DNA from 2 places in the Pseudomonas sp. C11 genome. Region 2 is predicted to be linked to the other one. Evidence: riboswitches for the same ligand, from Rfam matches in the RefSeq annotation. Region 2 holds a riboswitch; the other holds the start of a gene.
What was found. A riboswitch is a leader RNA that binds a small molecule or an ion and turns the genes downstream of it on or off. The one in region 2 is predicted to bind manganese.

Region 1 (15,677 bases), on a different contig from region 2:
TCCCCTGGTCGCCGATCTGTCTCGCGAGCTGAGCGATGGCGAGCGTTATCGTCGCCTGCTCGCTGCACTACGCCAGCTCTTTCCTTGCGATGCGGTGGCGCTGCTACGGCTCGATGGCGAGGTGCTGGTGCCGCTGGCGGTCGAGGGGTTGAGCCCGGACACACTGGGGCGGCGTTTCCGGGTCAGTGAGCAGCCGCGCCTGGCCGCGCTGTTGGAGCATGCCGGGCCGATACGTTTCGCCGCCGACTGCGGTTTGCCCGACCCATACGACGGCCTGGTCGAGGGGCTGCCGGGCCATCTGGAGGTGCATGATTGCCTCGGTTGTCCGCTGTACCTGGACGAGCAGCTCTGGGGCCTGCTGACCCTGGATTCGCTCGACCCGGCCCGCTTTGGTCAGGTCGACCTGGACGGCCTGGCAGCCTTCGCCAGCCTGGCCGCGGCGACGGTCAAGGTCAGCGAGCGCATCAGCGGCCTGGCGCAGCGGGTCGAGGCCGAGCGTCAGCTCACCGAGCTGTACAAGCAGGCGCGCCAGCGACCGCGCGAGCTGGTGGGGCAGAGCGCGGCGCTACGCAAGCTGCAGGACGAGATTCGTCTGGTCGGCGACAGCCCGCTGACCGTGCTGATTACCGGCGAAACCGGCGTCGGCAAGGAACTGGTGGCCGAAGCCATCCACGCCGCCTCGCCGCGCGCGCAGCGGCCGCTGGTGAGCATCAACTGCGCGGCATTGCCCGATGCGTTAGTGGAGAGCGAGCTGTTCGGCCATGTGCGCGGCGCCTTTTCCGGGGCGATGAGCGAGCGCAGCGGCAAGTTCGAGCTGGCCGACGGCGGCAGCCTGTTCCTCGATGAAGTAGGTGAGCTGCCGTTGGCGATTCAGGCCAAGCTGTTGCGCGTGCTGCAGAGTGGGCAGTTGCAGCGGGTCGGTTCGGATCGCGAGCATCGCGTCGATGTGCGGGTGATCGCTGCCACCAACCGCGACCTGGCGGCCGAAGTGCGGGCCGGCCGTTTTCGCGCCGATCTCTATCACCGCTTGAGCGTCTACCCGCTGCCGGTGCCGCCGCTGCGCGAACGTGGTCGCGATGTGTTGCTGCTAGCCGGCTATTTCCTCGAAGAAAACCGTGCCCGGCTCGGGCTGCGCAGCCTGCGCCTGAGTGCCGAGGCGCAGAAGGCGCTGCTGGGCCACGACTGGCCGGGCAACGTGCGCGAGCTGGAGCACCTGATCGGCCGCGCGGCGATCAAGGCGCTGGCGCGCCATAGCGAGCGGCCGCGCATTCTCAGCCTGGATGTGCAGGATCTGGACTTGCCCGTCAGCGAGACGAGCGCCGCCGTCGAGGCCTTGTTGGCGCCCGGCGAGCCGGTGCCAGCGGGTGTGGAACTGCGCCCGGCGGTGGATGCCTTTCAGCGTCAGTTGATCGAACAGTGCCTGGCGCGGCATCAGGGCAAATGGGCCGACGCGGCGCGGGAACTGGGCGTGGATCGCGCCAACCTGAGCCGTTTGGCCAGGCGGCTGGGCGTTCGCTAGCCGGATTGTAGGAGGGGCTTTAGCCGCGATCTGTTCATGTCGCGGCTAAAGCCCCTCCCACAGGTTTATCCCTGTTGGAACACCAGCGCTTTCAGGCCGCTCTCGGGCGAGACATCGGGGAACTCCGGCGGATTGTCCAGACGCTCGACGAAGCGCAATTGCGGCGCTTCGGCGGCCATGCCGTCGATGAGAAAGTCCGGGCCGATATCCGGGTCGTTGACGCAGGCCAGCACGGTGCCGTGCTCGGTCAGCAGCTCAGGCAAGCGCCGGAGAATCTTGGCGTAGTCCTGAGTGAGGGCGAAGCTGCCTTTCTGGAAGCTTGGCGGGTCGATGATGATCAGGTCATACGGGCCGCTTTTGCGCACCTTGCCCCAGGACTTGAACAGCTCATGGCCGAGAAACTCCACTCGGGAGAGGTCGTGCCCGTTCAGTCGATGGTTGTCACGCCCGCGCGACAGTGCGGCGCGTGCCATGTCCAGGTTGACCACCTGCTCGGCACCGCCGGCGAGGGCCGCCACGGAAAAGCCGCAGGTGTAGGCGAACAGGTTGAGCACGCGTTTGCCGGCAGCCTGCTCACGCACCCACTGGCGGCCCAGGCGCATATCGAGGAAAAGGCCGCTGTTTTGCTTGCTGCCCAGGTCGAGCAGATAATGCAGGCCGTCCTCGATGATCGGCCATTGCGCCTGCGGCTCGCCGGCCAGCCATTCGCTCTCGCTGCCCTGTACATAACGGTGCTGCAATAGCAGGCCGCGCGCACCGCTGGCTTGCCATTGCGGCGTTGCCAGCAGTTCCACAAGCAGCGGTCTTAGCGCCGGCGATGGCTCGCGAAACAGCATCACCAGCACGATGCCAGACAGCCAGTCGACGGTGATCTGCTCCAGTCCCGGCCAGCAGCGGCCACGTCCATGGAACAGGCGGCGGGTCTCGCTGCCGGGGTGGTTGTCCAGCGCCAGCAGCAGGTGCTCGCGCAGGGTGGTGAGGGTGCTGTCAGTCATCGCGGGTCAGCACTTCCAGCAGCTCGATCTCGAAGGTCAGGTCGGAGTTGGGCGGAATCGAGCCGACGCTGCGCTCGCCATAACCCAGGTGCGCCGGCACCAGCAGCTTGCGCTTGCCGCCGACCTGCATGCCCATCAGGCCCTGATCCCAACCCTTGATCACCCGGCCGGTGCCGATCACGCACTGGAACGGCTTGCCACGCGACCAGGACGAGTCGAACTCGCTGCCGTCGGCCAGCCAGCCACGGTATTGGGTGGTGATCAGGGCACCCTTGACCACGGCCTTGCCGTCGCCTGGTTGCAGGTCTTCGATGATCAGTTGGTCAGTCATGTCAGGGTTCCTTGCGATGACGGTTTTGGCTGGCCTGCACGGAGCGTTCGGCGGGTACGCGCAGTTGTACCAGCAGGTAGTCGGCGAACGCCGGCTCATAGTTCTGTAGAGCGATGGCACCGGCCATGCAGCTCAGCCAGCTTTCGGCCAGCGTCTGGTCGATTGGCCACTGCGCATGGAAGGCCGGAATGCTGATGCTGCCGTATTTCTCGGCGAACAGACGCGGCCCGCCCAGCCAGCCGCTCAAGAAGCACGCCAGCTTGTCGCGCGAGGCGCTCAGGTCGGTTGGGTGCAGGGCGCGCAGGGCGGCGGCTTCGGGGTGTTCGTCCATTAGTCGGTAGAAGTCGTCGACCAGACGGCGCAGGCCTTCGATGCCACCGGCAGCCTGGTAGGACGCATCGCCGGTGCCGTAGGGAGGTGTGTCGCTCATCGCGTTGTTCCGCGGAAAAGGCGCCATTGTAACCGCTGGCGTAGAATGGCCGGCCAGTTTGAAGCATATGCTCCTGTGGGAGGCGCTTTAGCGGCGACGGTCGCGGCTACGACTGCATGGATGCAGGAGTTAGAGCGAAGCAGGATGCCAGAGCCGAAAGCCCCTCCCACAAGTAGCCCGTAAGCACCGAGTTTGAATCCGTAGCCCATTCCCGATGACGCAACCCCAGCAAGGCTTCGTGCTCAGCCGCCATTGGCGCGACACGCCGGAGGGCACCGAGGTGGCCTTCTGGCTGGCCACCGATGCCGGCCCGTGCCAGGTGCGCCTGCCGTGCCAGGAGATGGTCGCCTTCATTCCCGCCGAGCAGCGCGCCTGGGCCGAGCCATTGTTGCGTAATGAGAAAGGCATCGAGCTGCGTGAGCTGGCCTTGCGCGACTTCAAGCGCCGCCCGGTGCTGGGCCTGTACTGCCGTCAGTACCGCCAGTTGCTGCAACTGGAGAAGAAGCTGCGTCAGGTCGGCGTGGATGTGTACGAGGCTGATATCCGTCCGCCGGATCGCTACCTGATGGAGCGCTTTATCACCGCCAGCGTGCTCTTCGACGGTATCGAGCAGCCGGACGGCAGCCTGCTGTGCAAGTCGCTCAAACCCGCGCCTGACTACCGCCCAACGCTGCGCCTGGTGTCGCTGGATATCGAGACCAGCGCGCGCGGCGAGCTGTATTCCATCGCCCTGGAAGGCTGCGGCCAGCGCCAGGTGTATATGCTCGGCCCGGCCAATGGCGACGCCAGCATCGTCGACTTCGACCTGGAATACTGCGACAGCCGCCAGTTGCTGCTCGAACGGCTGAATGACTGGCTGCAGCGGCATGATCCGGACGCCATCATCGGCTGGAACCTGGTGCAGTTCGACCTGCGCGTGCTGCGCGATCACGCCGAGCAACTCAAGGTGCCGCTGCTGCTGGGGCGTGGCGGCGACGTGATGGGCTGGCGCCAGCACAACAGCAGCCAGCACTACTTTGCCGAGGCGGCCGGGCGGCTGATCATCGACGGCATCGAGGCGTTGCGCTCGGCCACCTGGAGCTTCCCTTCGTTCAGTCTCGAATCGGTGGCGCAGACCCTGCTCGGCGAGGGCAAGGCGATCGACACGCCCTATGCGCGCATGGACGAAATCCAGCGCATGTTCGACGAGGACAAGCCGGCGCTGGCTCGTTACAACCTCAAGGACTGCGAGCTGGTCACGCGCATCTTCGCCCACACCGATCTGCTCGCCTTCCTGCTGGAGCGCTCCAGCGTCACTGGCCTGGCCGCCGACCGCAGCGGCGGCTCGGTGGCGGCCTTCACTCACCTGTACCTGCCGCCGATGCACCGCCTGGGCTACGTCGCGCCGAACCTTGGCGACATTCGTGGCGAGAACAGTCCCGGCGGCTTCGTCATGGATTCGCGCCCCGGCCTCTACGACTCGGTGCTGGTGCTGGACTACAAGAGCCTGTATCCGTCGATCATCCGGAGCTTTCTGATCGATCCGCTGGGGCTGGTCGAAGGCCTGCATCAGCCGGATGACGAACACTCGGTGGAGGGCTTTCGTGGCGCACGTTTCTCGCGTACCCGGCATTGCCTGCCGGCCATCGTCGAGCGCGTCTGGCAGGGGCGTGAGGCGGCCAAGCGCGAGGGCAATGCGGCCTTGTCGCAGGCGCTGAAAATCATCATGAACGCCTTCTACGGCGTACTCGGCTCCAGCGGCTGCCGCTTCTTCGACCCGCGTCTGGCCTCGTCGATCACCCTGCGCGGGCACCAGATCATGAAGCGCACCCGTGAGCTGATCGAAGCCGAGGGCCATGCGGTGATCTACGGCGACACCGACTCTACCTTCGTCTGGCTCGGCCGCGCCCACGACGAGGACGAGGCGACGCGTATCGGTCGCGCGCTGGTAGCGCGCGTGAACGCCTGGTGGCGAGAGCATCTGCAGCAGGAATATGGCCTGACCAGCGCCCTGGAGCTGCAGTTCGAGACCCATTACCGGCGCTTTCTCATGCCCACCATTCGCGGCACCGAAGAGGGCAGCAAGAAGCGCTACGCCGGCCTGGTGTGCACCGCCGACGGCAGCGAGCGTATGGTGTTCAAGGGCCTGGAGACGGTGCGCACCGACTGGTCGCCGCTGGCCCAGCGCTTCCAGCAGGAGCTGTATCGCCTGGTGTTCGCCGGCCAGCCTTATGAGGACTACGTGCGCGATTACGTGAAACGCACCCTGGCCGGCGAGCTGGACGAGTTGCTGGTGTATCGCAAGCGTTTGCGCCGACGCCTCGACGACTACCAGCGCAACGTGCCGCCGCACGTGCGCGCCGCGCGCCTGGCCGACGAGCATAACCAGCACCTTGGGCGGCCCTTGCAGTACCAGCGCGGCGGCTGGATCAGCTACCTGATCACCACCGGCGGGCCGCAACCGCTGGAGCGTCTGCTGTCACCAGTGGACTACGAGCACTACATCAGCCGCCAACTGAAACCGGTGGCTGATGCCATCCTGCCGTTCGTCGGCGGCGACTTCGAGCGGCTGGTGGACGGGCAGCTCGGGTTGTTCTGAAAAGCCCTGGCGGCTGTTCTGGCTGGGCACAACGGTGCGGGCCAGGCGAAATACTTTGCAAACTTCGTCCCATTGAGCGGCGTTCGCGGCCTGAGTATCGTTGCGCCCGTGATGCCGGGCCCCTCTGGCGGTTAATACCGCGATGTCGGAATCACAGTCTGTTCAATCTGACTGTAGGAGGGGCTCATGACTGCCCTAGAACCGTTTCTCTTCGCCGACTTCCTCGGCACGGCCACCTGGTTGTGGCTGGTCTTCATCGCTGTCGTCATCTCCCTGCTGGCCTTCGACCTTGGCGTGCTGCATCGCGATAACCGCGAAATCGGCGTGCGCGAGAGCCTGTTGCTGTCCGCCGGCTACATCAGTGCGGGTCTGCTGTTCGGTGTCTGGGTGTTCTTCCAGAAAGGCGGCGACGCCAGCATGGATTACGTCACGGGCTTCCTGATCGAGAAATCGTTGTCGATGGACAACGTGTTTCTCATGGCCATGATCTTCAGCTTCCTCGCCATCCCAAGGCAGTACCAGCACAAGGTGCTGTTCTGGGGAATCATGGGCGTGCTGGTGCTGCGGGCGATCATGATCGGCCTGGGCGCGGCGCTGATTCATGAGTTCAGCTGGATTCTCTATCTGTTCGGCGCCTTCCTGTTCTTCACGGGCGTGAAGATGCTGTTCTCCAAGCTCGACGATGCGCCGGATCTGCAGAACAACGTGCTGGTGAAGTTCCTGCGCAAGCACCTGCGCGTGACTAATGGCCTGCATGGCGAGCGCTTCTTCGTCCGTCAGGACGACGGCAAGGGGCGCAGCGTGCTGTGGGTGACGCCGCTGTTCCTGGCGCTGATCCTGATCGAGTGCGCCGACCTGATGTTCGCCATCGACAGCGTGCCGGCGATCTTCGCCATCACCCAGGATCCGTTCATCGTCTACACCTCGAACATCTTCGCCATCCTCGGCCTGCGTGCCCTGTACTTCGCCCTGGCGGCGCTGATCCACCGCTTTGCCTACCTCAAGTACGCGCTGGCGCTGGTGCTGGTGTTCATCGGCGCGAAGATCTTCCTGGTCGGCATCATCGGCAAGATCCCGGCCGTGGTGTCGCTGAGCGTGACCCTGGGCCTGCTGATCGGTGGCGTGCTGTTGTCGCTGTACAAGACGCGTGGCCAGCCGCAGCCGGACAAGCCGTGATGCCCCGTTCCCGACCTCGGCGATCAAGGTCGAGGCGGGCAACCTGAAACTGGAGACATGCACATGAATCATTACTGGAAAAAGTCCCTGACCCCCGTTGCCCTGGGTGTGGCGCTGATCGCGCTGGCAGGCTGCGATGCAGCCGAGCAGTCCGCGCAGAAGCTTGCCGAGGAGGCGAAGAAAGAGGCGCAGGCCCTGATCAGTGGCTCGGTCGGCGAAGTGGTCGATGAGGTCAATCGCCAGGTGGACTCCCTGCAGGAGTCCACCAACCGTGCGCTGGGCAAGGACGACAAGGAGCAGGACGCCGAGGCGCCGCAGGTGGAGCCCGAGAAGCCGATGGAGCAGGGCGTCGAAACCTGAGCCTGGTCGGCGGCGCGGGGTACTGCCTGGCGGTTGCTGCGCGCCGTGACTTTCGCCTCGGCGCACTTGAGTTTATCCTGCGCGCCTCTTTGGGGAGTAGCCTGCCGTCGCGCTAGCGTCGGCGCGTTGGTCAACATTCTCGGCAACCTGCCGTGGCCAACGCATCCGCTGGGATTGGTGAGACCAACGACAGTCCTGTGCCAGGTCGGGCGCGCAGTGGCTTGTCGTTGACTCAGGCCCGGCTGGAGTTTCCCTTGAACCCTCTCTCGCTACTGCTTCTGTCCTTCGCCATGTCGACGGATGCCTTCGCCGCTGCCATCGGCAAGGGCTCGAGTCTGCACAAACCGCGCTTTGCCGAAGCCCTGCGTGCCGGGGTGATCTTCGGCAGCATCGAGGCCATCACGCCGATCATCGGCTGGCTGATCGGTCAGGCCGCCAGCCGTTTCGTCCTCGAGTGGGATCACTGGATCGCCTTCGTGCTGCTGGTCGGGCTCGGCGTGCATATGATCCATGCCGCTCTCAGCGCCGATGACGATGCGCCTGAAGACAAGCCCTCGCGTCATTCCTTCTGGGTGTTGGCCGTCACGGCCGTGGCCACCAGCATCGATGCGCTGGCGGTGGGTGTGGGCCTGGCCTTCGTCGAGGTGAATATCCTGGTGGCTGCACTGTGTATCGGTTTGGCCACCACATTGATGGTGACTTTGGGTATGTTGTTGGGCCGTGTGCTGGGGCAACTGGTTGGCAAGCGCGCCGAGCTGCTGAGCGGTGTCGTGCTGATTCTGGTGGGCAGCAGCATTCTCTATGAACACTTTGCGAGTCTTTGACCATGTCGCCTCATGTGCGTGCACTCAAGGTCAGTCTGGGCCTGACGACCGGGCTCTGTGTGGCCGCCTTACTGTTCTTCGCCTGGCAATATTTCTATCCGGTGCAGGCGGCCGCTGGCTGGTCGTATCGCGTGGCCTACTATGGCGTGATGAAGCCCGCCGCCATGGCGCGCGGCGCCGAGGGCAGCCTTCTGCTCAGTCAGGAACTGTCCGACGGTGAGGGCAATATCCTGCAGCTCTACCCCGACGGTCGGCGCCAGGTGCTGGTTGCCGGGCTGTCCAAGCCTGACGGCTTGTTGAGTCTGCCCAACGGCCTGGTGTTCAGCCAGGAGGCGGCCGGCAAGACCGTCAGCCTGCTGCGTGACGGCCGGGTCGAAGTGTTGTTCCAGGGCGAGAACGTTCAGGGGCTGTGGGAGGACGGTGATTCCCTGTATGCCATCGAAGATCGCAAGGGCGATGGCCGTCTGTGGCGTTATCGCTGGGCCGATCAACAACTGAGCGTGGTGCGCGAACACATGACCGAGAGCGAGTCGATTACCCGCTGCGGTGACGGGCGCGTGCTCTACACCGAGAAAGCCAACGGCGTCATCCGTGAGTTGACCGAGGACGGCCGTGACCCGGTTGTGCTGGAAGGCCTCCATCACCCCACCTTCCTGCTCTGCGATGCTCGTGGTTTGTGGATCAGTGAGGACTCCAACCACCGCGCCCGCGTGCTGCTGATCGACGCGCAGGGTCAGCGGCACACCATGCTGTCGTACCTCAAGTCGCCGCAGTCGATTCTGCCGCTTGGCGCTGGACGTTATCTGGTGGCGGAAGGCGGGCGTGGCCGGGTGCTGGAGTTGAGTCTGGACTAGCGCATCAGGCGCTGGCGGTCATCCCTGGCGGTTGCTGGTGTGGGCTTATCAGGCCGCCATGAAAAAGGCGAAGCCACTGGCTTCGCCTTTTTTATCCGCTGGCCTTAGTGCTTGCGTGGCACTGGCTTGAGCAGTTCGTCCGGCGGCATCTCGCACTGGATCTTGCGGCCGATCAGCGCTTCGATCGGTGGCAGGGCGAAGGCGTCGTCCTCACCGGCGAAGCTGATCGAGGTGCCGCTGGTGCCGGCGCGGCCGGTACGGCCGATGCGGTGCACGTAGTCGTCCGGATCTTCGGGCAGGGTGAAGTTGATCACGTGGCTGATGGCATCGACGTGGATGCCGCGACCGGCCACATCTGTGGCGACCATGACGCGGATCTTGCCTTCGCGGAAGCCTTCCAGGGCGCGGATGCGCTTGTGCTGGGGAATGTCGCCGGACATCTGCACGGCGCTGATGCCGTCGCGGGTCAGGCGCTCTTCGATGCGCCGCACTTCGTCCTTGCGGTTGGCGAAGACCATGACTCGCGTCCAGTCGTTCTGGCTGATCAGGTTGTACAGCAGCTTGTATTTGTCGGCCGAGGCCACGGCGTAGACGTGCTGCTCGACGGTGTCGCTGGCGACGTTCTCCGGCTCGATCTCGACGATGGCCGGGTTGACCGTCCACTGCTTGGCCAGGTTCATCACATCGTCGGTGAAGGTGGCTGAGAACAGCAGGGTCTGGCGGTCGCCCTTCATCGGCGTCTGGCGGATGATCTGGCGTACCTGCGGGATGAAGCCCATGTCGAGCATGCGGTCGGCTTCGTCGAGCACCATCACTTCGACCATGTCCAGGTGCACTTCGCCGCGCTGGTTGAAGTCCAGCAGGCGGCCAGGCGTGGCCACGAGGATGTCGCAGAAGCGCGATTCCAGCTGCTTGAGCTGCTTGTCGAAGTCCATGCCGCCGACGAAGCTCATGACGTTGAGCTTGGTGTATTTGGTCAGCTCGGCGGCATCCTTGGCGATCTGCACCACCAGTTCGCGGGTCGGCGCGATGATCAGCGCACGCGGTTCGCCCATGTAGCGCTCTTTCGGCGCCGGGGTCTGCAGCAACTGGGTGATGATCGAAATGAGGAAGGCCGCGGTCTTGCCGGTACCGGTCTGGGCGCGACCGATGGCGTCCTGGCCCTTGAGGGTGTAGCCCAGTACGCCCGCCTGGATCGGCGTGCAGTAGGGGAAGCCAAGATCGTGGATGGCATGCATCAGCTCGGGCGCGAGCTTGAAGTCGTGAAAGCGCGTCTTGCCTTCGGCTGGCTCGACCGCGAAGTCTTCCAGCTTCCAGGTATCGACGGGTTTGGCCGGGCGCTCACGGCGCGGTTTGTCGGCCTTCGGCGGACGCGGCTGCTGGGGGGCGGGAGCGTCGCCAGCGGTTGGGGCCGGTTTGTTCTGACGGGGAGGCTTTTCGCCTGCGCCACTGCTCTGGGCAGGCGCTGCTACGGGGGACGGCGCTGGTTGTGGCTGCTCGTCTTCGGCTTTGCCGAACATTTTCTTGAGTGCTTTGAGCACGGGCTTCTCATCGACTGGTTAAGGAGTGAACGCCCGCCAGTGTAATGCAAGACGCGGGCGTGGCGAAGTGCTTCGCAGGCGCCTGTCAAGCGTACTGTGCGGTCAGTGCCTCATTTTTCCGGCAGGCTGGCCAGCAGCAGGCGCTGCACGTTGCCGCCCATGATCGCGGCGATGGCGCTGTCGTCGAAGCCGGCTTGCTGCAGCCCCTCGGTGATCTGCGCCAGGCCGGTGACATCGAACGGCGTGTGCACGGTGCCGTTGAAGTCCGAGCCCAGGGCGACATGTTCGACGCCGATCTTGTCCACCGTGTAGCGGATGGCCTTGACGATGGCGGCGACCGAGGTGTCGCACACGGCGGTGCTCCAGTAGCCGATGCCGACCACCCCGCCGGTGGCGGCGATGGCCTGCAGGTGCCGATCACTGAGGTTACGTGTGCCGGCGCAGGTACCCTCTACCCCGGTGTGCGAGACCAGCACAGGGCGCGTGGCCATGGCCAGTACGTCATCAATCAGCGGGCGTGAGGCGTGGGCCAGGTCGACCAGCATGGATTTTTCTTCCAGGCGCGCGATCACCTTGCGCCCCAGCGGGGTCAGCCCGCCTTTCTCCAGGCCGTGGGCGGAGCCGCCGACCTCGTTGTCGAAGAAGTGGGTCAGGCCGGCGATGCGAAAGCCGGCGTCATACAGCGCATCGATGTTCTCCAGCTTGCCTTCGATGGGATGCAGGCCTTCGGTGGCGAGTAGGGCCGCGACACGATTGGGATCCTGCTGCCAGGCGGTGATGAAGGTGTTCAGGTCAGCGCGGGTGCGGATCAGTACCAGGCGGCCGTCGCTGCCAGCAGACGCGTCCTTGAGCTTCTGCGCCTGGTACAGCGCGCGTTGCAGCAGGCTGCTCCAGGTTTCCCGTGGCCAGCGCTGGGCCATCGCCAACAGGGTGATGTTGTCGCTGTCGGCAGCGTTGCTCTCCATGTTCAGGCCGCGTGGTGTCTTGGTCACGGTGGAGAACACCTGCAGGCCGAGGCGGCCTTCGAGCATGCGTGGCAGGTCGGAGTGGCCATAGTCGTAGCGTTTGAGCAGATCGCGCTCCCAGAGCAGGGCGTCGTCATGCAGGTCGGCGACGAACAGGCCCTGGTGCAGCTTCCGTGCACTGGCGCTGGCGGCATAGGGCGGCGGGCTGGCGACGCTGTTCATCCGCGCGTCGAGCACCTCTGGCAGGCCGAAGAACGCCAGGGCGGAGAGAGGAGCGAGCAGAAGTACGGCAATCAGCAGTTTGCGCATGTGAGCCATCCAGGCGTGTTGTCATGCCTGGCACTCTAGCAGTCTCTGGTGACGCTGGCGCTCAGCCGCAGAGGCAGTTGCGCCCCTGCTGCTTGGCCTGGTACAGCGCAGCATCGGCGCGGGCGATCAGGCCCTGCAGGCTGTCCGCCGTCTGCATCTCGGCCAGGCCGAGGGAAATGGTCACGCCCGGCAAGACACCGACCGGCGAATAGAAGGAGGTGATCTGTTCCAGGCTTTTGCGCAGGCGTTCGCCGATGGCGCGAGCATCGCTGGCTGCCAGTTCCGGCAGGAGGATAACGAACTCCTCGCCGCCGAAACGCACCAGGCTGTCCTTGGGCCGCAACTGGTTGCGCAGGGTATGGGCGACCAGGCACAGGGCATAGTCGCCGGGTAGATGGCCGTGCCGGTCGTTGTAGGCCTTGAAGTGATCGACATCCAGCATCAGCAGTGACAGTGGCTGCTCATTCAGTGCGCAGCGGGTGCTCTCGCGCTCGAACACATGCTCCAGCCAGCGCCGGTTGAAGCAGTTGGTAAGGGTGTCGACATTGGCGTTCTGTTCGCTGTCGAGAATCTGCCGGTTGCCCTTGCGCACGCGGTCGCAGAGCAGCTCCAGCAGGTTCTGCATCATTTGCGGGGATTGGCGGAACAGCTCGAGCAGCGATTCGCGGTGCAGGCGCAGCACCGTCGAGGGTTGCTCGGCGACGACGTAGGCTGAGGGATGTTCATTGTCGATGAAGCTGATTTCGCCGGCACAGTCGCCGACTTCCAGGGTGCTGACCGCCTGGTTGTCCAGCGAGCCCAGGTACACGCGCAGGCGCCCGCGGATCACTAGATAAAGGTGCTGGTTGCGGTTGAAGGGTGACAGCAATACCTCGCTGGCCTCCAGGTCGTAGGCGCGAAACTCCTTGAGCAACTGATCCAGGTTGTCCAGGGCAACCTGGTTGAACAACCGCAGTTGCTTGATCTGATGCAGGTCGGCCTGCCAGTGCGCCAGCTTCATCGACTCGTCTTGGGATCTGACGGGAGTGCCGCAGCCCGACGGCTGGGTAACGCTCCCTGTTCTCGTTTACATGTCGCCCCCGACAGTATTCCCGGCCTCGAGTCCTGACAATGCTCACCGGACGGCGGGCCGACCAGTGGTTGTACGTTGTTTTCAAGCTGTTAACTGGCGCGCGTCCCTGCGCCTTGCCGGCTCACTCAGGCAGGTGAATCCGGTGGCCGACGGCAAACCCCGAGAGGCGTTGGGCGATGGCTTCGCTCAGCGCGTCATCGCGGCGTGGCAGATGCACATGGGCCAGTTGCCCGGCCTTGTCGTCGCTCTGCACCTCGACCTGGATCGCGCTATCGAGCTCATGCAGTGCCGCCCGGTAGACGCGGCTGATCGCATCGAAACGCAGTGCCGGCTTGAAGGTCTTGCCCACGGCGGTCAGCGGAATGGCGTCGATGATCCAGGCATCCTTGGGCACCGCGGCGCGTTCGGGAATGTGTGCGGCGGCATGCTCCAGCAGCTCGGCCTCGCTGGCCTGCATCCCCGGCTTGAGTTGCACGTAGACCACCGGCAGCTCGCCGGCCTTCTCGTCGGGCTTGCCCACGGCAGCGGCCATGGCCACTGCCGGGTGCTTGTGCAGTGCTTCCTCGATCATCTGCGGGTCGATGTTGTGGCCGCCGCGGATGATCAGATCCTTGCTGCGCCCGGTCAGCCAGATATAGCCGTCGGCATCGACGCGGCCGAGGTCGCCGGTGTTGAACCAGTCGCCATCGACCCAGATGCCAGCATTCTTGCTGGCCTGCAGATAGCCCTTGAACACCGTGGCGCCACGGATGCACAGGTTGCCGATTTCGTTCGGCGCTGCATCGCGCAGGTACTGCCCCTGCTCGTCGATGACCTTGATGCTGACCTCGCAATAGGGCATCGGCAGGCCAATGGAGCCCGGACGACGCTCGCCGGCTGGTGGATTGGCGCAACTGCCGCAGGTGCCTTCGGTCAGGCCGTAGCCTTCGATCAGGGTCAGGCCGGTCTTGGCCTCGAATTGGCGGATCAGCTCCACCGGCATCGGTGCGGCGCCGCACAGCGCATATTTCAGCGAAGACAGGTCGTAGCCTTCGCTGGGTACCTGCAGCAGGCCGGCATAGATGGTAGGTACGCCGCTGAAGAAGCTGACCTTGTGGCGTGCGATCACCTTCCAGAAGTTGCCGATCAGGGTGGTGTTGCGATAGCCCTGCGGCGTTGCCAGCAGTACCTCGGCGCCGCCGATGAAGGCCGCCAGGCCGGTGACGATCACGCCGTTGACGTGGAATAGGGGCAGGCCGCAGAGCGTTACATCGCCGACGCCGAAGCGGGTGACCAGGTTCATGCTGTAGGCCATGGCCACTTCGTTGCCGTGGCTGTGCGGCGCCAGTTTCGGGGTGCCGGTGGTGCCGCCGGTGTGAAAGTAGCTGGCGATGTCATCGGCGCTGATGACGCGGCCACTTTCCAGATGATCCGCCGGGCAGGCGGCGATGGTCTCGTCGAAATCCAGCACGCCTTCGGGCAATGGGCCGCGCTGAGCCTTGATCGCGCTGCGCTGGGGCTCGGGCAGGAGGTTGGCCATGTCCACGCAGAGGATTGCCTTGAGCTCCGGCAGGTGATCGCGCAGTGAGTTGACCTTGTCCCACAGATCGGTGCCGGGGAAGGGCGCCAGGGTCACCAGCAACTCAGAGTCCGAGGCGTGGATCAGTTCGGCGATGTGCTCGGGCTCGAGCAACGGATTGATCGCGTTGACGACACCGGCCGCCTCGCCGCCCCAAATGGTGTAGTGGGTTTGCGGCAGGTTGGGCAGCAGGAAGGAGACCGCCTTGCCCGGGCGCAGGCCCAGGCGGTGAAAGGCGTTGGCGGTCTGGGTTATCTTGCCGAGCAGTTCGGCATAGTTCAGGCGCAGCGGGTTCTCTTCACCATTACCCTGAAGAAGGAAGGACAGCGCCGGGGCATCGGGGTGGGCGTGCGCCGTGCGCCGGATCAGCTCATAGGTGCTCGTTGGCAGGTTGCGTTCCGCGAGCGGCGTGCGCTCGATCGCTTGGATATCCTGCAGGGTGCGGATCAGGGGCGCTGTGCTCATCTCTCGTAGAAATCTCCATGCGTTCAGCGGGCCAGCCGCTCGCTCAGCCAGTCGGCGATGTCGCGAATCTCTTCCGGGATGACCTCGTGAGCCATCGGGTAGTCGCGCCACTTTACCGGTACGGATCGAGCGTGCAGATGGTCGAATGCCGCGCGCCCCATGTCGGGGATCACGACATCGTCGAATCTGCCATGCAAGCACAGCACCGGCAGTTGTCTTTTTGTATCCGACAGCAGCATGTCGTCACTGAAGGTCGGGGCGTAGGTGGACAACGCCAGCACGCCACCCAGTGCCTCGTCATGGCGCAGGAAGGCGGTGTGCAGCACCACGGCTCCACCCTGCGAAAAACCGGCCAGGATGATGCGGTCGGCGGCGATCCCGCTTGCACGTTCGGCCGCTATCAGTGCCAGCACCTGGTCGGCAGACTCGTCCAGCTGCGCCTGGTCGATGGCGCGTGCCGGGCTCATGGCGAGAATGTCGTACCAGCTCGGCATGCTCCAGCCACCATTGATTGTCACGGGGCGCGTGGGGGCTTGCGGCAGGATGAAGCGGGTGCTGGGCAGGCGTTCCTGCAGCATTTCGGCGACCGGCAGGAAGTCATAGCGGTCGGCGCCCAGGCCGTGTAGCCAGATCACGCTGGCATCGGCACTTTGTGAGGGTTGCACAATCATGGGTGTGGTCATTGGTAGCTCCAGTGTGG
Region 2 (15,677 bases):
GCGACTCTAGTGGGGCAAGCGGATGACAGAATCATCCCAAAGAATGATTTGTAGCGTGACCGCAACGAAGGAAACGGCCACGCCTGCTGCTTTCAGGACATTTCACGACGACTCGGATGCGGCTAGCGCATCTCGGTGAATGCCAGCTTCACACCGATACCCACCAGTACGACACCCATGAGTCGGTCGAACCAGTGGCCCAGCCGAGCGAAACCGGCGCGCACGCGTTGCTGGCTGAACAGCCAGGCCACCAGGCAGAACCAGATGGCGGTGGCCATCGCCAGATAAAGGCCATACCCCGCCTGAATGGCAACAGGCGTATGCGGATTGATCACCACGGTGAACAGGGAGAGGAAGAACAGCGTGGCCTTGGGATTCAGCCCATTGGTGATGAAACCGGTGACGAAGGCGCTGCGGGCACTGCGGGGCTCGTCGGTCAGCGCCAACTCGGCTGCTGAAGGGTCGGCCGGGCGCGCCCTGAGGGCCTTGAAGCCGACGTACAGCAGGTAAGCCGCAGCCAGCCATTTCAGTGCGTTGAACAGCACGATGGACTGCGACACGATCAGGCCGATACCCAGCAACGAATAGGTCACGTGCACCAGGATTCCGCTACCGACGCCCAGCGCGGTGAAGACACCTGCACGTCGGCCGTGAGCGACGCTTTCCCGTACGACGATGGCAAAATCCGGCCCTGGGCTGGCCACCGCCAGCAGATGGATCAGGGCAACGGTGAGAAATTCGCTCCAGTACATGGCGGCTCCGCATCGACAAGGAAGGTCTGGTAGGCTCGCCAATCTACTCCTGCGACCCACCTGCGAAAAGGTACAGCTGATGAGCAACAGCGCACGCGCCGTCTTTCTCGACCACGCCTCCCTCGACCTGGGCGACCTGGATATGCAACCGCTGCATCAGGCCTTCGCCGAGCTGACCCTGCACGCGCAAACGCGTCCGGATCAGGTCGCCGAACGCCTGCAAGGTGCCCAGGTCGCCATCAGCAACAAGGTGCCACTGGACGCCACCACCTTCGCCGCCTGCCCGGAACTGAAGCTGGTATTGGTAACCGCCACCGGCACCAACAACATCGACCTGAGCGCTGCTCGCGAACATGGCGTGACCGTATGCAACTGCCAGGGCTACGGAACCCCGTCCGTGGCGCAGCACACCCTGATGCTGCTGCTGGCGCTGGCCACGCGCCTGCCCGACTACCAACACGATATTGCCGCCGGGCGCTGGCAGCAGGCCAGCCAGTTCTGCCTGCTCGATCACCCCATCGTCGAGCTGGAAGGCAAAACGCTCGGCATGCTCGGCCACGGCGAATTGGGCAGTGCCGTCGCCCGCCTGGCCGAAGCCTTCGGTATGCGTGTATTGCTCGGGCAGTTGCCCGGTCGCCCGGCGCGCGCGGATCGCCTGCCACTGCACGAACTGCTGCCACAGGTGGATGCACTGACCCTGCACTGCCCGCTCAACGAACAGACCCGCAACCTGATCAGCGCCAGCGAGCTGGCGCTGATGAAACCGCGCGCCTTCCTGATCAACACCGCTCGCGGTGGGCTGGTCGATGAGCAGGCGCTGGCCGACGCGCTGCGCCGTGGTCATCTGGGCGGCGCCGCCACAGACGTGCTGCTGCAGGAGCCGCCAAAAGATGGCAACCCGCTGCTGGCGAACGACATCCCACGTCTGATCGTCACGCCGCACAGCGCCTGGGGCAGTCAAGAGGCCCGGCAACGCATCGTGGGGCAGGTCGTGGCCAATGCCGCGGGCTTCTTTGCCTGTTCGCCAGTGCGGGTCGTCGGGTAAGCTGCGCGCCCCTTTTCAGCAGGCGTGATAGCGCCTGCTGCATGCTTCTTCCCGTAAACCGATGCACAGGACACCTCATGGATCCGCGAAGCGAAGTACTGCTGCGCCAGGCCGAATTGTTCGACGGCGAACTGCTGCTGGCAGGCTTGCCGGCAGACGATCTGCTCGGCGTATTGCCACATGCCCAGGGCTGGAACTGGCATGCCGGTGATCAGGCACTGCTCGCGACACGCTTCCCCGGTCGCAGCCACTTCGACACGCAGATGCCGGCCGGTGACTATCGCGCGGCGGTGCTGTTCCTGCCGAAATCGCGCGAGCTGAGCGACTACCTGTTACAGGCCCTGGCCTCACGCCTGGCTGGCAAGCCGCTGTACCTGGTCGGGGAAAAACGCGCAGGCATCGAGCGTGCGGCGAAGCAACTCGAGGCTTTCGGCCGCCCCCGCAAGCTGGATAGCGCCCGCCACTGCCAGCTGTGGGGCGTAGAAGTGGAGCAGGTTCCTGAGCATCCCGACCTGCACGCACTGGCACAACACTATTCCTTGCCGCTCAGCGATGGCGCGCTGGAGATCGTCACTCTGCCCGGCGTATTCGCCCATGGCCGCCTGGATCGCGGCAGTGCGCTGCTGCTGGAACACCTGGACGGCCTGCCAAGCGGTCATCTGCTCGATTTCGGCTGCGGCGCTGGCGTACTCGGCGCCGCACTCAAACGACGCTACCCGAGCAGCGAACTGAGCCTGCTGGACGTCGACGCCTTCGCCCTGGAAAGCAGTCGCCTGACTCTGGCCCGCAACGGCCTTGAGGCCAACGTCATCGCCGGTACCGGCATCGAGTCGGCTCCCGAGGGGCTGAGCGCCATCGTCAGCAATCCGCCTTTCCATCAAGGCGTACACACCGACTACCAGGCCAGCGAGAACCTGCTGACCCAGGCCAAACGCCATCTGCTCAAAGGTGGAGAGCTGCGCCTGGTGGCCAATAGTTTTCTCAAGTATCCCCCGCTGATCGCGCGTCATCTCGGCCCCTGCCACACCCTTGCCGAGGCCGACGGTTTCCGCATCTACAGCGCACGCGGCTGAATGGGCTTGCTCCTGAGCAGGCGCTTGGGCACAATTGCGCCCGTCCTAGGGGAGTAGTCTCCCGCGAGCGCCCTGCTCGCCCGGCATGCGTCAACACACTTGCTCCACAGAGCATGGCGCATGCGACCCAAGGCCTTCTTAGAGAGGCCCGCGGTTTGACAAGACCTATGACACGCACAACCTCACCCGGGGCGGGAAGGTCGTTCGTGTCATACGCCGTGTCGACCCGCCCCTTTAGGAAACCTGATGCTGGAATCCCTGTTCGTCCCCACCTTCATCGTTGCCCTCGCCGAGATTGGCGACAAGACGCAACTGCTCGCCTTGCTGCTGGCCGCCCGCTTCCGCCGCCCCTGGCCGATCATCTGGGGCATCGTTGCCGCCACCCTGGCCAACCACTTCGCAGCAGGCGCCGTGGGCAACTGGGTTGCCGGCTTCTTCTCGCCCGCCACCCTGAGCTGGATTCTCACGGCCAGCTTCGTCGCCGTGGCCATCTGGACGCTGATTCCGGACAAACTGGACGAAGATGAAGAGTCGGGTCTGAAAAAATACGGCCCATTCCTCACCACCCTGATCGCCTTCTTCCTTGCCGAAATGGGCGACAAGACCCAGGTCGCCACAGTGATGCTGGCCGCTCAGTACCCGCATTTCGTTCTGGTCGTCATGGGCACCACGCTGGGTATGCTGCTGGCTAACGTGCCGGTCGTGCTGGCGGGCAACTTCGCAGCCGACCGCCTGCCGCTGGCACTGATCCGCCGCCTCGCTGCCTGCGCGTTTGCCGTGCTGGCGGTGTATGCGGGCTATCAGGCCTTGAAACTCAGCGGGCTCATCTGACGATTCACTGACGCCACCTGCACGTCATTTCGGCCAATTTCTGCCACCTCCCGGGCACTTAGAGTGCGCAGCACATCACAGTGCTGCCACGCACGTCTCGGGAGGAAGGCATGTCATTGGAAGAACACAAGAAGGTGGTGCGCCAGCATATCGACCTGTCCTGGAATCGAGGCCGACTGGCCCTCGCCGAGCAACTGCACAGCAGCGACTTCCTCTATAAAAGCTCTTTCACCGGCGCCGCACTCGACAGCGCAGGCTTCGCGCATCTGGTGGAGGAAGTCCGCCAAGCCATGCCGGACATTCAGGTGGTGCTCGAGGAATGCATTGCCGAAGGCAACAAGGTGTTCACCTGGAGCACCATGATCGGCACGATCGAGCGCCCGGCCTTTGGCTATCCGGCCAGCGACCGGGTACTGAGTATTTCAGCCATGGCGTTCTGGACTCTGAATCACAGCGACGAAATCCAGGAAATCTGCACCATGTTCGACATGGAAAGCTTCCGCGCGCAGTTGGGTCTGGAAACCCGCCCCTTTGCCGACAAGGCGCTCCCCTGAGGCAGCGCCTTGCCCTGTTACTGACCTGCCTTGGCCTGCTGATAGAGCGGCATCACCTTGGGAATCGCCGCCTGTAGAGAGGCAATGCGGCTGCTGGACGACGGGTGGGTGCTCATGAACTCGGGCGGCGCATTGCCACCGGCGGCCTCCATCTTCTTCCACAGCGAGATCGCCGCGTTCGGGTCGTAGCCCGCACGCGCGGCCAGTTCGAGCCCGATCAGATCAGCCTCGTTCTCGTTGCCCCGGCTGTTGGGCAGCGTCAGGCTGTATTCGACCACGGTATCGGCAAGTGCCAGGCTGTCCTGCCCCAAGCCCAACAAGGCCCCCGCGCCCTGCTTGGCCATCTCGATACCATAAGCCTTGGACATGGCCTCGCGGCTATGCTCGCGCAATGCGTGAGCCATCTCGTGGCCCATGATCGCGGCGATCTCGTCATCGCTCAGCTTGAGCTGCTCGATGATGCCGGAATAGAAGATGATCTTGCCGCCCGGCCCGCAGTTGGCGTTGAGCTCGGGGCTCTTGATCAGATTGACCTCCCAGTTCCAGTTGGCCGCATCCGGCCGAAAGCGCGGCGCCTGCGGGATCAGTCGATTGGCCACAGCCTGCACTCGCTTGGCATTGGCGCTGGTCTTGTCCAGAACGCCTTTGCTCGACGCCTCGCTAAGCGTCTGCTGGTAAGACTGGGCGTACATCTGGTTGACCTGATCGGCTGACAACATGCTGAACATGTACTGCTTGCGCTCCACGCCAACGGCGCCACCGCTGGTGGTGTTGACCGCCTGGCAGCCGGCCAGCAGCAATGCTGCCGCCAGCCCACTCAGGGTAAGTGACTTGTTCATCCACGACTCTCCGAGAAAACGAGTCCGTATGCTAGGACGCAGTCACCAGGCGAGCAACCTGGCGACTTGCGCAATGGCGGCGGGCCATCTTTGCTGAGCGATAGCGAATGTAAGAAAGCGGGTGCTAAAGAAGGGTTGCGGCTCAGGATTTTTCCCCCGCAGCCGATTCAGTGGTGAGACCTATCTGCGTCCGGAGCTGCAATGAAGTTCAAGTCGATCAAGTTCTCTGTCGCCCTACTCGCAGGCGCCAGCGTGTTGGCCGTAGTAGCCGCCCTGGTGCTCTACGCCCTTTTCGCCAGCAGCCGTAGCCAGGCAATGGTGGAAAAACGCACGCACGCGCTACTCGAACAAGCCATCGAGCAGCGCCTGACTACCCTGGTTCAGGGGCAGGCCAGCATGATCCAGCGTGAGCTGGATGTGCCGCTGCAAATCACTGCCGACCTCGCACGCCTCAACGCCATGCTCGGCATGACCGACAGCAATGGCAGCCCCCAACTGAGCATCAGCCGTGAGGAACTCGCCAGCCTGGTGCACGAGACCACAGCACAAAACCCCAAACTGCTGGGCAGTTACATCGGCTGGGAACCCAACGCCTTCGATGCCAGTGACGACCTGTATGCCGGCAAGAAGGGGGACGGTTATGACGGCACCGGGCGCTTCCTGCCCTGGTGGTTCCGCAATGCCGACGGCAGCCTGGGCATCGATGCCATCGGTTCGATGGAAAGCGAGGAACTCCTGCCCACCGGCGTACGTGCCGGTGAGTACTACCTGTGCGCCAAGGAGCGCAAACGCCCCTGCGTCATCGATCCGGCGCCCTATGACGTCGGCGGCAAGATGACCATGCTCGCCTCGTTCACCTCGCCGATTCTGGTCAACGGCGAGTTCCGCGGCATCGCCGGTGCCGACCTGGCCGTCAATTTCATCCAGGATCTACTCAAGCAAGCCGACGCGCAGCTCTACGACGGCGCCGGCGAACTGGCCTTGATCGCCGGCAACGGCCGCCTGATCGCCTCCACCCGTGCTCCGGACAAACTCGGCGAGCCGGCCACCGTCCTGCTCGATGCCAACGAACAGGGCAACCTAGGCAAGCTGCAACCGGGCCAGCCGATCTACTCCATCGACAACCCGGATGATCCCGAGCACAGCCATATCGAACTGTTCCTGAGTTTTGCCATCGGCCAGAGCGATGCACGCTGGGTGCTGATGCTGTCGCTCCCGGTGCAGGTGGTGATGGCGGATCTCAACAAGATGCAAGGCGAACTGGCCCAACAACGCGACGCCGACACCTTCGGTATGACCCTGGTCGGCCTGCTGATCGCGGCGATGGGCCTGCTGGTCATCTGGCTGGTGGCACTGGGCATCGCCCGACCGCTGCGGCAGATGGTGAACATGCTGGACGACATCGCCAAGGGCGAAGGCGACCTCACCGTGCGCCTGAAGGTCGATCGCGCCGACGAGCTTGGGCAGATCGCACAAGGTTTCAACGCCTTCCTGAGCAAGCTGCAGAGCATGATCGGCCAGGTCGTGGTGTCGGTACAGAAGGTCAGCGACTCGTCCGAGCACACCGCCGATATCGCCATCCGCACCAACCAGGGCATTCAGAAGCAACTGGCGGAAATCGAACTGGTGGCCACAGCAGTCCATGAAATGACCGCTACCGCCCAGGATGTGGCGCGCAACGCCACCCAGGCGGCCGAAGCAGCCAATCACGCCGACCAGGCCGCCAATCAGGGCAAGCAGGTGGTGCAGCAAACCTCCACCGCCATCGCCGCCCTGGCCAGTGAGATCGGCCGCGCCGTCGGGGTGGTGCAGAACCTGGCCAAGGACAGCGAGAACATCAACGCCATTCTCGTCGCCATCCGCGGCATCGCCGAGCAGACCAACCTGCTGGCCCTGAATGCCGCGATCGAAGCCGCCCGCGCGGGCGAACAAGGCCGAGGCTTTGCCGTGGTCGCCGATGAAGTGCGCAACCTGGCACAGAAGACCCAGCAGGCCACCGAAGAAATCCAGAGCATGATCCAGCAGCTGCAGCAGGGCACGCGGGACGTGGTCAAGGTAATGGAGCAGAGCCAGAGCAAGACCGACGACAGCGTGCGACATGCCGGTGAAGCCGCCAGCTCGCTGGACGCGATCACTCAGGCCGTCTCGGTGATCAACGATATGAACACGCAGATCGCCAGCGCCGCAGAGGAGCAAAGCGCCGTCGCCGAGGACATCAACCGCAACGTCACCAACATCGGTCAGGTCGCCAACGAAGTGGCCGGCGGCGCCGATGAGGCCAGCCAGGCCAGCGCCGAGCTGACCCAACTGGCCGAGCAGCAGCGACGCCTGATCAATCAGTTCAAGGTGTGAACATCAGGCAGGAGCCCGTGGCGCCGGCTCCTCGCCATTGAGTCAGGCGGCATTCAGGCAGGCGTCAGACACTCCGGCGCATCCAGCTTGGGGTCGTTGACCAAAGTCGCCAGAGCACGTTCGCGCAACGCCGCCTGAGGTGCATTCAACAGAGCCTGCAGCGCCTGCGGCGAGGCATCTGGGTTTAACCACAGCGCCTGTTCGTCCTCGTTGAGAATCAGCGGACGGCGCTGCGAAGCGGCCGCACGGGTAATCAGCGCCACACTCAGGTATTCGTGCCCGCTGACCGGATAACGCTCCCAGAGTCCGGCGAAATAGAGGATCGACGCCTCACCAGTGATCCAGTACGGGCGCTTGCGCCCTGCCCCACGCCATTCATAGAAGCCATTGGCCGGGATCAGGCAGCGACGCTCGCGAAAGCTTTCACGGAACATGGGCTGTTCGGCCAGGCTCTCGGCACGGGCATGGGCCGGGCTCTTCGACAGATCCTGCAACCAGGCCGGCGTCAGCCCCCAGCGTCCGCGCGCCAACTCCGCCCCCTTCTCGCCACCACGCACCATCAGTACCTGGCTGCCAGGCGCCAGGTTCCAGTGCGGCTGCTGATCATCGGGAAAACCGGGCTGCGCCGCGAAAGCAGGCGACCAACGGAACAGGGCGTAACGTCCACACATGAAACGACTCGACAGGCAGGGGGCGCGTCAGCAGAGCAACACACCCTGGAAGGACTCCGGCTCGTCACCGGATACAGGTTGCGCGGCATTGTACTCGGCGATCAACAGGCGTGCCCGCTCGGCATCCGCATCCCCCACCACGAGCCCCAACAGACCACAGGCCGGCAATTCCCCGACGGCACCGACCAGATGCTGGCCGAGCAGATGCGCAACCACGCCTTCACTGGCGAGCATGTCCACCAGCATTTGCCCTTCCAGCAGGTTTTCCGGCTCGTAGATTCGCTGCATCAGTCGTTCTCCGCACGCACGTCGAGCTGCCAACGCTCCCCATCGGTCTGCAGTTCGAACTCGATGGGCCGGCAGCACACCGGGCAGTCTTCGATATAGGCCTGATCACCAGCGGAGAGGTCGAGCACGGTCTCGACCCATTCACCACAGTAAGGGCAGGCATAGGCCTCGGTTTCCAGCATCGCGGTCTCCTTGTGACTTGGCGGTATAATCGCTGGTCTATTGCTGATCCTGCCTGGCAGGCTCGCCACTTTTAACCTTAGCCGTTCTAGATCAAGAGAGCATGATGGGCGCATTCGATGCCATCCGACCCTATTCCGACGACGAAGTGCGCCCTGTACTGGCGCGATTGCTCGCTGACCCGGCGTTTCTCGGCACCCTCACCCGCTTCCGCTTCCCGCGCCTGGCCGGGCCGTTCGGCTGGCTGCTCAAGCCGCTGATCGCGGCACGCCTGCGCAGCGAGTTCGCCGGGATCGACTCGGTTGCCAAACTGCAGGACAAGATCGAGCCCTATGTCGACCGCAGCATCGAACAGGCCACCGATGGCATTACATACTCGGGGCTGGAAAGCCTGCAGACAGGCAAACCCTATCTGTACCTGGCCAACCACCGCGATATCGTCATGGATCCGGCCTTCGTCAACTACGCCGTCTACCATGCCGGCCTGCAGACCCCCCGCATCGCCATCGGTGACAACCTGCTGCAGCGCCCGTTCGTCAGCGACCTGATGCGCCTGAACAAGAGCTTCATCGTGCACCGTTCGATCAGCGGTCGGCGCGAGAAACTGGCGGCGTATCAATTGCTGTCGGCCTACATCAACCACTCGATCCGCGAAGACGGCGAATCGATCTGGATTGCCCAGGCGGAAGGCCGGGCCAAGGACGGCGATGATCGCACCGACTCGGCCATCCTCAAGATGTTCCACATGAGCCGCAAGGACGAAGCGTTCGCCGAGGTGATCGACTCGCTCAACCTGATTCCGGTGTCGATCAGCTACGAATACGACCCCTGCGACCAGGCCAAGGCGCGTGAGCTGAGTATTCGCGCGGCCACCGGCAGCTACACCAAGGCACCTGGCGAGGACGATGCCAGCATTGCCCTCGGCATCACCGGCTACAAGGGCCGCGTGCACCTGCACTTCGGCGCACCGGTCGCCGGGCGCGAAGACACCAAGCAGCTCGCTCAGGAAATGGATCGGCAGATTCTCGGCCATTACCGTCTATTCCCGGCGCACTACCTGGCCTACGCCATGTGGCAGGATCGTGAGCCGGAGCTGCCGGTGCCGGCTGCCAGCGAAATCTTCGCCGCCGACGAACTGGCCAAGGCCGAAGCCGAATGGCGCACGCGCCTGGCTGCGTGCAGCGACGAGGAAAAGCCTTACCTGATCCTGCAATACGCCAACCCGGTGCGTAACCAGTATCGGATCAAGGCCGGCCTGCCGCTCTGACGGTTGGCGCAAACGAAAACGGCAGCCCGATGGCTGCCGTTTTTCATTCTACGGATCGCATCACAGGCGCGTACTGAACCACGAAAGCAGCAGCGCACCACCCAGACATAACCCACCGAACCGGTAGAAGAAGCGGTTCAAGCGCAACGTGCGCGTCGAAAACAGGCCACTCACCTGCTGGCAATCACTTTCGGACAGCAGGCGGGCAAGGCCACGCTGCTCGCGCAAGCGCGTCATCACCCAAAGCCAGCCCCCGGCCAGCGCGAAGAACAGCGCCAGACCGTTGAGCGCCATGGCGGGATACGCGAGCAACAATGCCCAGAATGCTTGCAGGGACATGCCGAAAACCTCGTGAACCGCATGGTGCACGCCTAGCCCCAGGCGCACCAAAACGGGGAAAAGTGGCCGCAAAACGATGAGAAAGGCCTTCCAGGCTGCGGCGCAAAACGTCGCGCAGTTTACCGAAAGGCTGCTTTTAGAAAGTTCGTTTCCGACGAACGTAGCGCGCTATCTCGAAATCGTCTGAAAACTGTCACACGCCTGGCCTAGGGTTTGAATCACTCAACGTGACTCAGCAGTCACACCTGCATTGGAGCCGCACCCTTTACGTCCCAGGAGGACACCGCCATGCTCAATCCGCAACCGCTGGATCGCGATTACCTGATCGACTCGCTGGACGACGTGGAAGCCGTGGTCGACGAACTCTCTTTCAACGTTCAGGATCAGCATTGGCTGGTCTACTGCTCACTGGGTGGGCATGAGCACTATGACTTGCCGGATATCGACAACCGTACCGGCATGAGCCTGCCGGAGCTTTACCACGAAGCGGCCTGACCGTCTGCGCCAAAGAAAACGCCCCGCGATGCGGGGCGTTTGCGTATCTGGGCGCTGTTACTGAGACAGGATCTGGCCGATGGTCGGATCCTTGAACGCGCGGGTCAGCGCATCACTGAGCACATCCCCCACCAGCTTGGTGTTGGTCTGCTGATTAGGCGCAGTACCGAAGCGCTGGTTCAGCGAAGCACCGTAGCGGCCGGTATAACGACGGCTGGAGTTCTGCACATCGGCGCGAATCGAGGCGGAAATATCAGCCTCGGTGACGTACAGCCCTTCCTTCGGCGACTGGTACTTGAGGTCAGCCAAGGTGATGGTCAGTTGCGGCGCATTGTAGGCATTGGGCGACGGGGTGAAGCCAAGCAGACGCACTGCGGCCTCAGCCTCGGCCTGCAGCTTCGGCAGCACATAGTCGCTGCTGACGCTGATGGCGCTGGTTTCCGGGTACAGACCACCACGCGTGCCGAGTACCGGCGAAGAACGACCGTCGACCACACGCACGACCACCGGCTGGCCCTGACCGACCGGGGTCAGCGAGCTGGTGAGCTTGGGTTGCGGGGTGAGTTGCTGAGGGCTGAGGGCACAACCGCCCAGCGTCAGGCTGGCGGCGGCAAGCAGGGCGAACAACGCACGATGCAGCATGCTCGATCTCTCCGAAAGGGATGGCAAAAAGGTGGCTGGCAGTATACCCAGCAGTCTCAGGCGCCGACAGCCATACCTGCATCATCCGACCGTCCAGCCGGCTCGCCAGTTCCTGTCATTGGCCTGTCACCGAGTTGCGGCATAAAGAGTCCGAACCCTGATAGGAAGCTTCGCCATGTTGTCTCTGCGCCGCCTGTTCAGCCCCAGCAAGCCGATGCGCCACTTTGCCCTGCTCGATGCCACAGGCCGCTGCTGCGCCTTGCGTCAGTGTCGGGAATGCCCCAGCAATGGGCGCTGGGTCGAAGTCCATGAGTCGCGCATGACCTGGCTGGGCTCGCCCCTGCCTGCCAGCGCCCATGTCATGGAGCACAGTGCACCGGCGCGCACAGGGCGCGCGCTGGCCGCCTGACACGCCGGCTATCGAAGATGACGATCCGTCAGAAAGCGGTCACCTCGAGTCATCGCGCGCAATAAAAGTCACGTCAGGCGATCAATTTCGTTTCATTCACCGTTATACTCACGCCCCGATTATAAGGACGCCTCCTGATCGGGCCGCACCCCCTCACCGAAGCTCAGGTTTCGGCCCCGCCTCAGAGAGTCGCCCACTTCGTCTGCCACCCGGCCAGTCGTCCTCCGCCCGCACCAAGCGCTTGTTGCACATCTGCAATGCATGCCATGCGTGAGCCGAAGACATGCCCAGGCAGACGAGCTTTTGAGGTTCGACGCTCCAAAAGAGCGCGATAAAAAACGGTTTTAACAACTTCACAAGAGTGTGGCGAAAAATGAACGAATTGGCGTCCGTGGAAAGGAGCCTTAACCCTCCCCTCCGTACGGCCAGGCGAGGAGCCTGAACCAGCGGAATGGCCCCGGCAGGCCTGCAGGCCGGCCCATCTGGTGCAGTATTTCTTGGAGAGAGGTTAATGGCGCATAACGATTACCAAAGCGTAGATGTGGTGCTGGTTGGCGCTGGCATCATGAGTGCGACCCTGGGCGTGCTGCTCAAGGAACTCGACCCCGGTCTCACCCTGGAGGTGCTGGAGCTGCGTGAATCCGGCGCGGTGGAAAGCTCCAACCCCTGGAATAACGCAGGCACCGGCCATGCCGCCCTGTGCGAGCTGAACTACACCCCGGAAGGCTCCGATGGCAGCATCGACATCAAGAAGTCGGTGACCATCAACACCCAGTTCGAAGAATCCAAACAGTTCTGGGCCTACCTGGTAGACAAGGGCGCGATCAAATCGCCGAAGTCCTTCATCAACCCGGTGCCGCACATGAGCTTCGTGCGTGGCAACAGCGGCATCGCTTTCCTCAAGAAACGCTTCGAAGCGCTGCGTCAGCATCACGCCTTCGAGCACATGGAATACACCGAGGATCGCGCCACCATCGCCGACTGGACGCCACTGCTGCTGCCAGGCCGCGACGCCAATGAGCCACTGGCCATGACCCGCGTGCAGGCCGGTACCGACGTCAACTTCGGCGCGGTCACCCAGCAAATGCTCGATTACCTGAGCTCCCTGCCGGACGCCAAGGTCACCTGCAACCAGAAGGTCACCGACCTCAAGCGTGAAGGCGAACACTGGCTGGTCAGCATCAAGGACACCCGTTCCGGCGCCAGCCGCCAGCTCAAGAGCAAGTTCGTCTTCCTCGGTGCCGGTGGCGGCGCGCTGCCGTTGCTGCAACTGTCCGGCATCCCCGAAGGCAAGGGCTTCGGCGGCTTCCCGGTGAGCGGCCAGTGGCTGCGCTGCGACAACCCGGAAATCGTCAAGCAGCACCAGGCCAAGGTCTACAGCCAGGCTGCCGTGGGCTCGCCGCCCATGTCGGTGCCGCACCTCGACACCCGCGTGGTGGATGGCAAGAAATCCCTGCTGTTCGGCCCGTATGCCGGCTTCACCACCAAGTTCCTCAAGTTCGGCTCGTTCCTCGACCTGCCGCTGTCGGTACGCCCCAACAACATCGGCCCGATGCTGGCGGTGGCGCGCGACAACATGGATCTGACCCGCTACCTGATCAAGGAAGTGATGCAGTCCGAAGCGCAGCGCCTGGAAACCCTGCGCGGTTTCTACCCGGAGGCCAAGGCCGAGGACTGGCGCCTGGAAGTGGCCGGTCAGCGCGTGCAGATCATCAAGAAGGATCCGAAGAAAGGCGGCATCCTGCAGTTCGGCACCGAACTGGTGGCGGCTGCGGACGGCAGCATCGCTGCCCTGCTCGGCGCCTCGCCGGGTGCTTCGGTCACCGTCTCGATCATGCTCGATCTGATCCATCGCTGCTTCCCGCAGCAGACCAAGAGCGAAGGCTGGTCGAGCAAGCTGGACGAGATCTTCCCGGCCCTGGCCAAGGTGCTGGCCACCGACGCCGAGCGTTACCGCGAAGTGCAGGCGCTATCGAACCAGCGCCTGCAGCTCGACACGCCAAGCGCCTGATCGACGCCCGCCCACAAAAAACCGCCCCTCGGGGCGGTTTTTTATTGGCTCATCACTCTGACGCCAGGGCAGGATCGGGATGGCCGTCACCGCATTCTGCGGGCTGCCCTCAATCACCCGATCGCTATAGACCAGGTACACCAAGGTGTTGCGCTTCTGATCGAAGAAACGCACCACCTGCATGGTCTTGAACACCAGCGAGGTGCGCTCCTTGAACACTTCCTCGCCGTCCTCGAGCTTGCCCCTGAAGGCGATGGGCCCGACCTGACGGCAGGCAATCGAAGCCTCAGCGCGATCCTCGGCCAACCCCAGCCCACCTTTAACGCCACCGGTCTTGGCGCGTGACAGGTAGCAGGTCACGCCATCGACCTTGGGATCATCGAAGGCCTCGACGACGATCTTGTCGTTGGGCCCCACCCACTTGAACACGGTCGACACCTCGCCGATGGTATCTGCCGCTGCCAGCGTCGGCAGCATCAGCAGGCTCAGCGCATATCCCTTGAACGAACGCATGACAAGCTCCTCCGATTGAAACGGGTCAAACCAGGATCAGGTTATCGCGGTGCACCAACTCGGGCTCATCCACGTAGCCCAGTAATTTCTCGATGGCATCGGATGGCTGACCGATGATCTTCTGCGCCTCCAGGGCACTGTAGTTGGCCAGGCCGCGGGCAATCTCGCGGCCTTCCTGATCGACGCACACCACCATCTCGCCACGGCGGAAGCTGCCCTGCACGGCCTTCACGCCAACCGGCAGCAGGCTCTTGTGATCCTGTTTGAGCGCCTTGACCGCTCCCGCGTCCAGCACCAGGGTGCCACGGGTCTGCAGATGGCCCGCCAGCCACTGCTTGCGCGCCGCCAGCAGACCACGCTCGGGCGCCAGCAGCGTACCCAGACGCTCGCCGCTCTTCAGGCGAGCCAGCACCTGCTCGATGGCCCCCCCGATGATGACCGTGTACGCACCGGAGCGCGCAGCCAGACGCGAGGCACGCAACTTGGTCTGCATGCCGCCCCGCCCCAGCGCACCACCGACGCCCCCAGCCACAGCGTCCAGGGCCGGATCATCGGCACGCGCCTCGGAGATCAGCTCGGCATCCGGGTTGTGGCGTGGGTCGGCGTTGTACATGCCGTCGCGGTCGGTGAGGATCACCAGCAGATCGGCCTCCACCAGGTTGGCCACCAGCGCGGCCAGGGTATCGTTGTCGCCGAAACGGATCTCGTCGGTGACCACGGTGTCGTTCTCGTTGATCACCGGGATCACGTCGAGATTGACCAGGGTGCGCAAGGTGCTGCGCGCATTGAGGTAACGCTTGCGATCGGACAGGTCGTCATGGGTCAGAAGGATCTGCGCAGTGCGCATGCCATGCTCGGCGAAGCTCGACTCCCAGGCCTGCACCAGAGCCATCTGGCCGATGGCAGCGGCGGCCTGCAGTTCGTGCATCGCGCTAGGTCGACTGATCCAGCCCAGGCGGCTCATGCCGGCCGCCACCGCGCCGGAGGACACCAGCACCAGTTCCACGCCCTGCTCGCGCAGCGCGACCATCTGCTTGACCCACACGGCCATGGCCGCACGATCCAGCCCGCGCCCGTCAGCGGTCAGCAAGGCACTGCCAATCTTCACCACCCAGCGCTGCGCGCCGGTCACCTTGTCACGCATGATCTTCCAACCTTAGCCAGAAAACGATGGGCTCCAGCCCACCTACAAAAACGCCGCAATTAAGCGGCGTTGGAAATTTGCTTAATCCCGGACGTAAATGATTTCCGGGCCGTCGTCATCTTCATCATCGAAGAAGTCATCGTCTTCGTCGATGTCGTCGACGCTGCGCACACCCGATTTACGCAGTGCACGCTGGTCATCCATGGCCTGCAGACGGGCACGAGCCTCGTCCTCGATGCGCTGATCCAACTCGGCCAGCTCTTCGGCGAATA

Region 1: another riboswitch for manganese. It lies ahead of mntP (manganese efflux pump MntP); the one in region 2 lies ahead of VC352_RS18505 (TMEM165/GDT1 family protein).

The regions. Positions count from the first base shown of each region.
Region 1 covers NZ_JAWIIP010000022.1:26,769-42,445, forward strand. The annotation lists gene norR (nitric oxide reductase transcriptional regulator NorR) at 1-1,519, shown strand, start outside; gene VC352_RS24065 (class I SAM-dependent methyltransferase) at 1,585-2,514, opposite strand; gene VC352_RS24070 (FKBP-type peptidyl-prolyl cis-trans isomerase) at 2,507-2,845, opposite strand; gene VC352_RS24075 (group II truncated hemoglobin) at 2,847-3,275, opposite strand; gene VC352_RS24080 (DNA polymerase II) at 3,490-5,853, shown strand; gene VC352_RS24085 (TerC family protein) at 6,040-7,029, shown strand; gene VC352_RS24090 (hypothetical protein) at 7,093-7,389, shown strand; yybP-ykoY riboswitch at 7,466-7,637, shown strand; gene mntP (manganese efflux pump MntP) at 7,644-8,213, shown strand; gene VC352_RS24100 (hypothetical protein) at 8,216-9,067, shown strand; gene rhlB (ATP-dependent RNA helicase RhlB) at 9,172-10,608, opposite strand; gene VC352_RS24110 (dipeptidase) at 10,719-11,882, opposite strand; gene VC352_RS24115 (GGDEF domain-containing protein) at 11,944-12,882, opposite strand; gene VC352_RS24120 (acyl-CoA synthetase) at 13,076-14,977, opposite strand; gene VC352_RS24125 (alpha/beta hydrolase) at 15,001-15,660, opposite strand.
Region 2 covers NZ_JAWIIP010000011.1:161,739-177,415, forward strand. The annotation lists gene VC352_RS18490 (LysE family translocator) at 123-752, opposite strand; gene VC352_RS18495 (2-hydroxyacid dehydrogenase) at 832-1,797, shown strand; gene VC352_RS18500 (class I SAM-dependent methyltransferase) at 1,875-2,870, shown strand; yybP-ykoY riboswitch at 2,907-3,093, shown strand; gene VC352_RS18505 (TMEM165/GDT1 family protein) at 3,120-3,701, shown strand; gene VC352_RS18510 (ketosteroid isomerase-related protein) at 3,812-4,255, shown strand; gene VC352_RS18515 (M48 family metallopeptidase) at 4,273-5,094, opposite strand; gene VC352_RS18520 (methyl-accepting chemotaxis protein) at 5,296-7,446, shown strand; gene VC352_RS18525 (SOS response-associated peptidase) at 7,500-8,117, opposite strand; gene VC352_RS18530 (putative signal transducing protein) at 8,145-8,405, opposite strand; gene VC352_RS18535 (CPXCG motif-containing cysteine-rich protein) at 8,405-8,587, opposite strand; gene VC352_RS18540 (1-acyl-sn-glycerol-3-phosphate acyltransferase) at 8,689-9,852, shown strand; gene VC352_RS18545 (hypothetical protein) at 9,913-10,191, opposite strand; gene VC352_RS18550 (hypothetical protein) at 10,480-10,686, shown strand; gene VC352_RS18555 (YajG family lipoprotein) at 10,744-11,328, opposite strand; gene VC352_RS18560 (hypothetical protein) at 11,504-11,737, shown strand; gene mqo (malate dehydrogenase (quinone)) at 12,249-13,748, shown strand; partial or broken gene VC352_RS18570 (CreA family protein) at 13,812-14,261, opposite strand; gene proB (glutamate 5-kinase) at 14,287-15,405, opposite strand; gene cgtA (Obg family GTPase CgtA) at 15,487-15,677, opposite strand, start outside.